One region of the Cobetia sp. 1CM21F genome, then DNA from elsewhere that is predicted to be linked to it. Evidence: predicted binding sites of a transcription regulator. Region 1 holds the regulator's gene; the other holds the start of a gene.

Region 1 (5,945 bases):
ATCCTGCCCGGCAAGGAAAAGGTCGTTTCCGAGCTGACGCGTCTGGCCGAGAAAGCCGACACCATCTATCTCGCGACGGATCTGGATCGCGAAGGTGAGGCGATTGCCTGGCACCTGCGCGAGACCATCGGTGGCGACGATTCGCGTTACAAGCGCGTGGTATTCAACGAGATCACCAAGAAGGCGATCACGGCGGCCTTCGATGAGCCGGGCGAGCTGAAGATGGACCGCGTGCATGCCCAGCAGGCACGCCGCTATCTGGATCGCGTCGTCGGCTTCATGGTCTCGCCGCTGCTGTGGGCCAAGGTCGCTCGTGGCCTGTCCGCCGGGCGTGTGCAGTCGGTTGCCGTGCGTCTGATCGTCGAGCGTGAGCGCGAGATCCGCGCCTTCATCCCCGAAGAGTTCTGGGATGTCCACGCTGAGCTGGCCGCCGCCAGTGGTGAAGCGATCCGTTTCGAGCTGGCGCGTCAGGATGGCAAGGCCTTCCGTCCGACCAGCGAGAAGGAGACGATGGATCGCATCGCGGCGCTGCGCACGGCCAAGCTCGCGATCACCAATCGTGAAGACAAGCCGACGCGCTCCAAGCCGAACGCGCCGTTCATCACCTCGACCCTGCAGCAGGCGGCCAGTGGTCGTCTCGGCTTCTCGGTCAAGAAGACCATGATGATGGCCCAGCGTCTCTACGAGGCGGGTTACATCACCTACATGCGTACCGACTCGACCAATCTGTCGGCGGACGCGGTGGCCACGGCGCGCGACTTCATCAGCGAAGAATACGGCAGCAACTACCTGCCGGAAGCGGCCAACGTCTACTCCAGCAAGGAAGGCGCCCAGGAAGCGCACGAAGCGATTCGTCCTTCCGAAGTGTCGCGCCGCGCCACCGATCTCGCCGGCATGGAGCGTGACGCCGAGCGTCTGTATGAGCTGATCTGGCGTCAGTTCGTGGCCTGTCAGATGCTGCCGGCCGAATACCTGTCCTCCACGCTGACCATCGAAGTGGATGGCTACGAGCTGCGCGCCAAGGGCCGTGTGCTCAAGTTCGACGGTTACACGCGTGTCATGAAGCCGATGGGCAAGAAGGAAGAGGACCAGTCGCTGCCGGACCTCGCCATCGGCGAGAAGCTGGACCTGGTCGAGCTGCAGCCGCTGCAGCACTTCACCAAGCCCACGGCGCGTTACACCGAGGCCAGCCTGGTCAAGGAGCTGGAGAAGCGCGGTATCGGTCGTCCGTCCACCTATGCCGCCATCATCTCCACCATCCAGGACCGTGGCTACGTGGCGCTGGAAAACCGTCGCTTCTATGCCGAGAAGCTGGGCGATATCGTCACCGATCGCCTCAGCGAGTCCTTCAAGGACCTGATGGACTTCGGCTTCACGGCGCGCATGGAAGACTATCTCGATGAGGTGGCCAACGGCGGGCGCAACTGGCGCGAGCTGCTGGACACCTTCTACGCCGAGTTCAAGGCCGAGCTGGACCACGCCCAGTCCGAAGAGGGCATGCGTCCCAACCAGCCGGTGCCGACGGACATCGCCTGCCCGACCTGTGGGCGTGAGATGCAGATTCGTACCGCCTCGACCGGGGTCTTCCTGGGCTGTTCCGGCTACAACCTGCCGCCCAAGGAGCGCTGCAAGACCACCATCGATCTGCTGCCGGGCGATGAAGCCGTGGCGGCCGATGCCGGTGAAGATGCCGAGACGGATGCGCTGCGCGCCAAGCGTCGCTGCCCGATCTGCGCCACCGCGATGGACAGCTACCTGATCGATGAGCAGCGCAAGCTGCACGTCTGCGGCAATAGCCCGGACTGTGTCGGTCATGAGGTCGAGGAAGGTCAGTTCCGCATCAAGGGCTACGATGGCCCGGTGATCGAGTGCGACAAGTGCGGCTCCGACATGCAGCTCAAGACCGGGCGTTTCGGCAAGTACTTCGGCTGCACCAACGAGAATTGCAAGAACACCCGCAAGCTGCTCAAGTCCGGTGAAGTGGCGCCGCCGAAGATGGACCCGATTCCGATGCCGGAACTTGCCTGCGTCAAGGTCGAGGACCACTACGTGCTGCGCGATGGCGCCAGTGGCCTGTTCCTGGCGGCCAGTCAGTTCCCCAAGAATCGCGAGACGCGTCCGCCGCTGGTCAAGGAGCTCAAGGCGCATGCCGACGAGCTGCCGGAGAAGTATCACTTCATTCTCGAGGCCCCGGATCAGGACCCGGACGGACGTCCGGCGCAGATTCGCTTCTCGCGCAAGGTCAAGGCTCAGTACGTCATGACCGATGAGGAAGGCAAGGCGACCGGTTGGAAGGCCACCTACGACAACGGCCGCTGGGTCGTCGAGGACAAGCGCAAGGGAGCCAAGAGCTGATGAGCCAGCGTGCCCGTACCAATCAGCTGCTGTATCAGGCCGAGTTGCTGCTGGCCCAGTCAGCAGCCTCTGGCGACGATGAGCATGCCGTGGCGCGTCGCATGGCCGGTGAAGAGGGCGCGCTCGCCCTGCTGGAGCTGGCGCTGGCGTCATTGCTGGAAGAATGTGCCGTGACGGCGCGCTGGCCGCAGGGTAGCTGGCGCGAGCGCCTGGCGTCGCCGCCGACGCCCATCGCCGAGGTCGAGCAGCTGCGCAGCCTGCTGGAGCGCCCCGACAGCTGGTTGTCTGAGCTGGTCGCGGATGTGACCCGCCTGCATGAAGAGGGCGGCGTCGCTCGCCGCGAGGAATCGCGTTCGCGTGGTGATGGTCTGATCATCGCGGCAGCCTCGAGCGCCTCGCTGGCCGAGCGTCTCAGCGCCGCCATCACGGCATTCAAGGCGCTGCTGCCGCAGCTGCGCGAGTCGAGTGTCGAGTGGTAGGTCAAGGCGTTGATCTGGTGCTGCACGCTGGTGATGACTGGCGCATGGCAATCGGGTGACGTTTCGCCTTCACGGGTGCTAGACTGATCGCATTGTGGCAAGCCCTGCATTCTCCGGTACGACCATGGCTCTGGCTGTGGTCGTACTTTTTTCTGCGTCGCTGATGGCAACACGGTGCCGGGCTTGCCAGCCGTCGCGCTGACGATTACAACGACGCCGGTATCTCGCGAGATGCCGTGCAGGAGGAATGACGTGTCCGATCCCGCCGTACTTGAAATTGTGCAAATGGAAGATGGTGAAGTGATTCTGCGCGCCGCGGAAAGCGAAGGTGAGCCGCTGCTCAGCATTCGCATTTCGGACGAGGCCGCTGATCTGCTGCGTGACAATCGTTTCGAGGTCGCGCGTGAGATGATCGACCACGCCATCACCCGGACTCGCCTCTGGGATGGCGAAGAAGACGAGGACGAGCAGTCAGAAGGCATCGTGCACTGATTCATCGCTCGCGCTTCGCGCACAAAAAAACCCGCCTTGAGGCGGGTTTTTTTGTGCAATGCGTGCGGCTTTTCTGTTGCTCAGAGCTTTGCGAGAAGAGCGCCGCTGGTCAAGGTCTCAGTGCAGGCCACCATCGCGGATGACGCCCACCCCGAGACCCTCGATCTCCAGGCTGTCCGTGCGCAGGTCGACCTTGATCGGCGAGAAGTCCTCGTTCTCGGCTTCCAGCCACACGTAATGCCCGTCACGGCGGAAGCGCTTGACGGTGACCTCATCCCCCAGACGTGCCACCACGATCTGGCCGTCACGCACGCTGCTGGTGCGGTGCACGGCCAGCAGGTCACCTTCCAGAATCCCCACGTCCTTCATCGACACGCCGCGTACACGCAGCAGGTAGTCGGCAGCCGGCGAGAAGTAGTCGCTCGGTAGCGGACAATGACGGTCGATATGCTCGCTGGCAAGAATCGGGCTGCCGGCGGCCACTTCCCCGATCACCGGCAGGCCATCGTTGGCGCTGTCGTCGACGTCAGCCAGCGACGGCACGCGAATGCCGCGTGAGGTGCCCGGCACCATCTCGATGGCGCCCTTGCGCTTGAGGGCACGCAGATGCTCCTCGGCGGCATTCGGTGAGCGGAAGCCCAGCGCTTGGGCGATTTCGGCCCGCGTCGGCGGGTAGCCAGAGGACTTGATGGTCTTGATGATGAAGTCGAAGACATCCTGCTGGCGCGGAGTAAGCGGCTGGGTCATGGCATTGCCTTTGGCCTGGGCGGCATCTTGAGCTGACGGCACGGGGTGTGCATCCATACAACTGTCATTGTATCCAGTCATGGCGGTCATGCAAGGCATCGTGGCTTGCGTGGTGGCCTCAAAGGGCAGGTAGTCGACGGGATATCGCTGTCTGGCGACTTTTCCTGCCGATATCCGAGGCATTCTTTCTTGAAGGGAATGTCTGGAAGTGAATGTCTGGAGGTGAATGTCTGGAGATGAATGTCTGGAAATGAACCCGGCCTGGCTCTGGCGGGGTGGTCAGTCACCGAGCATGACGAGCCCTTGAATCGGGATGGTCAGCGCTGAGGGAATATCAGGCTTGGCTAAACCTCTGGCGTTTGAAACGCGAGAGAATTGTCAGTCATGGCATGGCGCGCTAGAATCAAAGTGTTTCAAACGAATGTTCGCCGATGGTAGTGCTCACGGGTGTCATGATCGAACGCGCCTTGCGGTGAACCTGCACCACCTCATGAGAGAGTCGCCGCGCGGGGCTTGCGCCGTGACCTACGACTCCAGTCCTTTTCTACCTGACAAGGGTTCCGCCCATGGCCCAGACTGATACCGTTACCCGCATCCTCGATACTGCCGAGGTGCTGTTCGCCGAGCGCGGCTTCGCCGAGACCTCACTGCGTAACATCACCAGCAAGGCCAAGGTCAATCTGGCGGCGGTGAACTACCACTTCGGCTCCAAGAAATCGCTGATCCAGGCGGTCTTCGCACGCTATCTCGATCCGTTCAGTGAGCGTTTCCACGCGGCACTCGACAGCGTCGAGCAGCAATACGCCGGGCGCCAGGTGCCGCTGGAGGTCCTGCTGGAGGTGATGGCGCGTACCGTGCTGGAGGTGCCGGCCGAGCGCAATAGCCTGCGTACCTTCATGCGCCTGCTCGGGCTTGCCTATACCCAGGGTCAGGGCCACATGCGGCGCTATATCCGCGAGCATTACGGCACGGTCTTCAGCCGCTTCGCCGAGCTTCTGAAGCTGGCGACGCCTGATCTGCCGGACAACGAGCGCTTCTGGCGTCTGCACTTCATGCTCGGCAGCGTGATATTCACCTTCTCGGGCCTGGATGCGCTGCGCGATATCGAGGAGGCCGAGTACGGCCATCACACCACGGTGCGCGAGCTGATCCAGCACATGCGGCCGGTGGTGGTCGCGGCGATGGCAGCGCCGTTGCCGGCCACGCTCGGAGATGGTGAGGCGGTCACCCAGGCGGCCAGCTGATGGCCTGCTGGGTAGCGGTGGATCTCTCGCGCCAGAGCCTTGAGATACGCAATGACGCGCCGAGTGGCAGTCGTGATGCGCCGCCCCCCGCGGCTGACCCTGACGCGCTGGTGCATGCCTGCGCGATCTCCAGCGGCCTCAACGGTATCGGCGAGCTCGACGGCAGCGGTTGCACGCCAACCGGCTGGCATGTGATTCGTGCCGCCATCGGGGCGGGCAATCCGCGTGGCGCCGTCTATCGCGGCCGGCGCTTCACGGGCGAGGTGTTCACGCCCGAGCTTGCCTTAGAGCATCCTGAGCGTGACTGGATCCTGACGCGCATTCTGTGGCTCAGCGGCCGCGAGCCCGGCGTCAATCGTGGTCGCAATGCCCGCGGCGAGCGGGTCGATAGCCTGCGCCGCTACATCTATTTTCATGGCACGCCCAGCACGGAGCCCATGGGGGTAGCGGCGTCCCACGGCTGCATTCGCTTGCGTGATGACGACCTGCTGCGACTCTTTGCCGAGGCTGTGCCCGGCACCCCGGTGCTGCTGCATGCCTGAAGGCGTTGGTGCCCGAGTCTGATACCCTCCATGAGCTGTCACCGGAACCTGGGTGACAGCCCCTTGCCGGGGCGCAGCTGGCCGCG
Region 2 (5,945 bases), 280 kb from region 1:
CGAGCCAGCTCTTGCGATCACTGGCGCGCTTCTTGGCCAGCAGCATGTCGAGCATCTCGTGGGTGCCGTCATCCGCACTGCGCGTCAGCTGCACCAGGCGGCGGGTATCCGGCGCCATGGTCGTTTCCCGCAGCTGCAGCGGATTCATCTCACCCAGACCCTTGAAGCGCTGCACGTTGGGCGTGCCACGCTTGCTCTCGAGCTGCTTGAGGATGTGCGCCTTCTCGCTCTCGTCCAGGGCGTAATGCACTTCCTTGCCCAGGTCGATGCGGTACAGCGGCGGCATGGCGACGAAGACGCGCCCGGCATCCACCAGCGCCGGGAAGTGACGCACGAACAGCGCGCACAGCAGCGTGGCGATGTGCAGACCATCGGAGTCGGCATCCGCCAGGATGCAGACCTTGTGATAGCGCAGCTTGGTGAGGTCGTCCGAGCCCGGGTCCAGGCCGATGGCGACCGCGATGTCGTGGACTTCCTGGGAGGAGTAGATGTCATGCGACTCGACTTCCCAGGTATTGAGGATCTTGCCGCGCAGCGGCAGGATCGCCTGAGTCTCGCGGTTGCGGCCCTGCTTGGCGCTGCCGCCGGCGGAGTCACCCTCGACCAGAAACAGCTCGCTGTCGGCAGGATCGGAGCTTGAGCAGTCCGAGAGCTTGCCCGGCAGCGCAGGCCCGGAGGTGACCTTCTTGCGCGCGACCTTCTTGGCGCTCTTCAGACGGCGCTGGGCCGCCGAGATCACCAGTTCCGCCAGCGCTTCGGCCTGATCGACATGGTGGTTGAGCCACAGCGAGAAGGCGTCCTTGACCACGCCGGAGACGAAGGCGGCGACGCTGCGCGAGGACAGACGCTCCTTGGTCTGGCCGGCGAACTGCGGATCGAGCATCTTCACCGACAGCACGAAGGCGGCGCGCTCCCACAGGTCATCCGCACTCAGCTTGACGCCACGCGGCAGCAGGCTGCGGTAGTCGCAGAATTCCTTGAGCGCCTCGAGCAGACCGGAGCGCAGGCCATTGACGTGGGTGCCACCCAGCGGCGTGGGGATCAGGTTGACGTAGGGTTCCTGCACCAGCTCGCCGCCTTCCGGCAGCCACTGGATCGCCCAGTCGACCCCGTGCTCCTCATCCTCGAAATGGCCGACGAAGGGCGATTCCGGCAGGCGCTCGAAGCCATCGGTGGCGCCGAGCAGGTAATCGCGCAGGCCATCCTCGTAGTGCCAGGTCGTCTCGCTGCCATCGGTCTCGATGAGCACGACCTTGAGGCCCGGACACAGCACGGCCTTGGCACGCAACAGGTGGCGCAGGCGCGGCATCGCCAGGCGCGGGCTATCGAAGTAGCTCTCGTCCGGCCAGAAGCGCACCAGCGTGCCGGTATTGCGCTTGCCGACGGTGCCAATCTGGGTCAGCTCTTCGGCCTTCTCGCCATTCTCGAAGGCGATACGCTGACGCAGGCCATCGCGGCACACTTCCACTTCCAGACGCGTCGACAGCGCATTGACCACCGAGACGCCCACGCCGTGCAGGCCGCCGGAGAAGCGATAGCTGTCCTGGGAGAACTTGCCCCCCGCGTGCAGCTTGGTGAGGATCAGCTCGATGCCGGTCACGCCATGCTCGGGGTGGATGTCGGTGGGCATGCCACGACCGTCATCGCCGACCTCGATACCGCCATTCTCGAGCAGGCGCACGCGGATTTCCTTCGCGTGCCCCGCCAGCGCCTCATCGACGGAGTTGTCGATGACTTCCTGCGCCAGGTGGTTGGGCCGAGAAGTGTCGGTATACATGCCGGGCCGCTTGCGGACCGGTTCGAGGCCGGAGAGGACCTCAATGGAACTGGCGCTGTACTGACTCATCGCAGCCTTGTGTCCTTGGTGTTGACGTCCGCCATCCGACTCGCCATTTCACGTACGCGAGACGGACAACGGATTCCTGAAAAATGAGAGACCGGCGCCTGGCGCTCAGCATCGAACGCCCTGCCATATCGTGCCAATCCATGTCGTGCCAAGAGGTGCCGTCCCCAGCCAGGTCGTGGTGTGTCGTAGCAGAAAGCACCACGCACATGACCTGCTAGTCCGGCGCGACATGCATCGCCGCTGCGGTGGCGGGGGCCAGCCGGTGCCCGCCATGCGCCATGATCGCCGGCAGGTATTCCGCCAGCTGCGCAAAGCCGTGATCGCCACCCGGCGTGATGATCAAGCGACTTCCCTGATAGAGCCCTGCGGCATCATTGACATCCAATGTCTCATCGGCCGTCGCCAACAGCACCAGGGTGCGCTGCGCCGTGACCGGCTCCGCTTCCAATGCGAGCAGTCCGGGCCCGAAATCCTCGGTGACGGTGAACGTCACGCCGGTATAGGGGTTGGCATGCACCGAGCCGAGCCATTCGCTGACCAGTCGCGCGGGACGCACGGCCGGATTGATCAGCACACTGCGCGGCCCCTGACGCCAGACGCTCTGAGAAGGACCAGCCGGCCCCTCGAGGCGTGCGGCCTCACGCGCGACCAGCCAGGTGGCCAGAAAGCCGCCCATGGAACTGCCGATCACCATGATGGCGTCATCACAGGCGGGGTCTGCGGGGTCCAGCGCCAGGCGCTCACACAACGTGAGATAGGCCGCGTTGACCGCCGCCTGACCCGCGCCGGGCTCCGGGGGGATGTCCGGCATCACGCACGGCAGGCCGAACTGCTCTGCCGCGCGCTGCATCAAGCGTGCCTTGGGCGAACAACTGGCCGAATTGAAGCCGTGCAGATACAGCAGACCCTTGACGGGCGCGGTGGCGTGCATCGCTGCCGTATCTGACGGAAAGGGGGAATTGGCCATCAGCACTCCCGACAACACGTCAGACCGCGAAACCTCCCCTCCCACGCCTCAAGATGGCTGGGCATCTCTCGAGCGTTCATCCGCTGGAAGCAGGGTTTTCGACGGTCCGCGTCATGCTGTCTAGTGTAAACGATTGATTCGCTTATAGGATAGCGAGAATACTGTATAAATCAACAGAGAGCGACGACTGACGCCGCCGCTCGTCTTGCATGGCATATCAGCATGCCCTCACTCACACACTCTCATTCTCATTCTCACTCACATCCGCCATAGGCTCAGCGCGGGTCCTGATCCTGGGCTGCCCACACCGCTTCGATCAGCGCACGGCTGGAGGCGTCCAGCGTCTCGAAGCCTTCGCCAGTGGTCATGGTCGCTTCAGTGGCGGTGGCGATCTGCTTGCCCAGTTCCACGCCCCACTGATCGAACGGGTTGATATCCCAGATGGTGGCCTGAACGAAGACCTTCTGCTCGTAGAGCGCAATCAACGCACCCAGCGTTTCCGGTGTCAGCGTCTCCAGCAGCAGCGTGGTCGACGGCTGATTGCCACGGTAGCGCTTGTGGTTCGGCTGCGCCTCATCACCGGGGATGGCGTCATCACCCAGCATCAGCACACGTGACTGGGCGAAGCAGTTGGCCAGCGTCAGACGGTGCTGTGCCTTGAGGTGAGCGCGTGTCTCGGCGTCCTCGACGTGATCATAACGGCACATCGGCGCGATGAAGTCACACTCGACCGCCTGGGTGCCCTGGTGCAGCAGCTGATAGAAGGCGTGCTGAGCGTTCGGCCCCAGCTGGCCCCACAGCACCGGACAGGTCGAGTAGTCGATCATCTCGCCATCGTTGGTCACCGACTTGCCGTTGGATTCCATCTCCAGCTGCTCGAGGTAGCTGGCGAAGTATTCCAGGCGTCCGTCGTAGGGCAGGATGGAGTGGGCGCGGATATCGAGGAAGTTGTTGTTCCAGATACCAGCCAGCGCCAGCAGCACCGGCAGGTTGTCTTCCAGCGGCGCGGTGCGGAAGTGCTCATCCAGCTCATGCGCCCCGGCCAGCAGGCGACGGAAGTTGTCCATGCCGACATTGAGCGCGATGGGCAGACCGATGGTGCCCCACAGCGAATAGCGGCCGCCGACCCAATCCCAGAACAGCAGCTGATGTTCCGGCGCGATGCCCCACTCGGTCATCTTCTCCGGCTTGGCGGAAGCGCCGATGAAGTGCTGGCGGTTGATCAGCGCTTCCAGGCGCCCTTCCGGATCGAGGCGTGATTTCAGCCAGTCGCGCGCGGTGCGGGCATTGGACAGCGTATCGATGGTCGAGAATGACTTGGAGGACAGGATGAACAGCGTGGTTTCCGGGCTGAAGGATTCCAGATAATCCGCCAGCTGGGAGCCATCCATGGTCGAGGCGAAGTGCACGCCGATCTCGTGGATGTCCTTGGGACGGCAATCGCTCAGGGCGCTGGAGACCATCAGCGGGCCCAGGTCCGAGCCACCGACACCGAGGTTGACCACGTCGGTGATCGGCTTGCCGGTGGCGCCGCGCCACTGGCCGCTGTGGAAGGTGTCGACCATCTCGGCCAGGTGCTCGAGGCTCTCGTGGATGGCCGGCACGATATCCTCGCCGTCCACCACCAGGCTGGCGGAGCGCGGCAGACGCAGCGCGGCGTGCAGCGCCGGACGGTCTTCGGAGCGATTGACATGCTCACCGGCCAGCAGGCGCTTGATGCCCTGCTCGACGCCGGTTTCGCGCGCCAGATCCAGCAGCAGCTCCAGGGTCTCGCCCTTGAGGCGCTGCTTGGAGAGATCCAGACGCAGCCCTGCGGCAGAGCGTGTGAAGGTCGCCACTCGGTCACGCCCTTGCGCCGCATCCTCGGCGAACAGGTCCTTCAGATGCACATCGGCCATCTGCTCTTGATGATGGCGCGCGAGAGCCTGCCAGGCCTGGGTATTACGACGCGCAGAACGTGCCGCTGATTGAGTGGACATGGCCACCTCTCTCCTTGAAGTGTAATGACCGGCCCTGCATGGCCCGGCCTGAAATCGATTGATGGAGGCATCACCCGCCAGCCGTGACGGGTGCGTCACGGGCGCCGAATGCGTAGAATGGCGGGCCCGACGGGGCGCTCTGCCCGGCCGGTCCTCGGCCACAGGCATGTCGCCCTGGCCCACTGCCCGATGAAGCCTTGATCCATGAGTGATGCATCTTACCGTGACGCGATATTTACGACACCCCTTGACCGTGTCGCCAGCTTCTCCTTCGACGAGCAGGTCGTCAGCTGCTTTCCGGACATGCTGCGCCGCTCGGTGCCGGGTTACGGTCAGATCATCGCCATGCTGGGCCTGATGGCCCGCGCCCACCTGCGCCCCGGCGCGCGGGTCTATGATCTGGGCTGCTCACTGGGTGCTGCCAGCATGGCGCTGGCCCGCGAGATGGCCGCCGAGGATATCGAGATCGAAGCCGTCGACCTGTCCAGACCGATGGTCGAGCGCGCCAGCCGCGAACTCGCCGAGGCCTTCCCCGACCACCGCATCAACGTCACCGAAGCCGACATTCGCACCCTCGACTATCAGCCGGCCGGCATGATCGTGGTCAATCTGACGTTGCAGTTCCTGCCGCCGGAAGACCGCGACGCCGTGATCGACAAGCTGTTCGCGGCGCTGGAACCCGGCGGTGTGCTGATCCTCTCCGAGAAGATCATCAGCGATGATCCGGTCGAGAATGCCTGGCTGATCGAACGGTATCATGACTTCAAGCGCGCCAACGGCTACTCCGATTTGGAAATCTCCCAGAAACGTGAGGCCCTCGAGGACGTGATGAAGCCCGACAGCCTGAACACGCATCATGAGCGCCTGGCGCGCGCCGGCTTCCAGCGCAGCCACACCTGGCTGCAATACCTGAATTTCGCATCGATGGTCGCCTTCAAAGCCGCCGAATGACCGCTACGCCTGCACGGACCCGACCCAGCGCATGAGCATTTCCCCGTACGACCGCGACCTTTACCGCGCCTTCACCGAGCTTGCCTGTGAGCCAGGCGCCGTCGGCGACGGCTTCGCCCGCTGGCTGGGCGCCCTGCCCGAGCAACTGGCCACTGGCCTGGACCGCAAGCGTCACGCCGACCTCAAGGCCTGGCATGGCGCG

What was found. The regulator LexA, encoded in region 1, represses DNA repair genes until DNA is damaged. The targets are predictions, from matches to a motif close to TACTGTNTANNTANACAGTA.
Region 2: the regulator LexA is predicted to act here: its motif matches at 2,973-2,992, upstream of MSG32_RS08770 (YqiA/YcfP family alpha/beta fold hydrolase).

Annotation. Positions count from the first base shown of each region.
Region 1 is NZ_JALNTQ010000002.1:1,014,592-1,020,536, reverse strand. It holds gene topA (type I DNA topoisomerase) at 1-2,355, shown strand, start outside; gene MSG32_RS10025 (DUF6586 family protein) at 2,355-2,834, shown strand; gene MSG32_RS10020 (hypothetical protein) at 3,087-3,326, shown strand; gene lexA (transcriptional repressor LexA) at 3,444-4,073, opposite strand; gene MSG32_RS10010 (TetR/AcrR family transcriptional regulator) at 4,640-5,317, shown strand; gene MSG32_RS10005 (L,D-transpeptidase) at 5,317-5,859, shown strand.
Region 2 is NZ_JALNTQ010000002.1:733,859-739,803, forward strand. It holds gene parE (DNA topoisomerase IV subunit B) at 1-1,846, opposite strand, end outside; gene MSG32_RS08770 (YqiA/YcfP family alpha/beta fold hydrolase) at 2,061-2,813, opposite strand; gene pgi (glucose-6-phosphate isomerase) at 3,089-4,792, opposite strand; gene cmoA (carboxy-S-adenosyl-L-methionine synthase CmoA) at 4,997-5,743, shown strand; gene cmoB (tRNA 5-methoxyuridine(34)/uridine 5-oxyacetic acid(34) synthase CmoB) at 5,775-5,945, shown strand, end outside.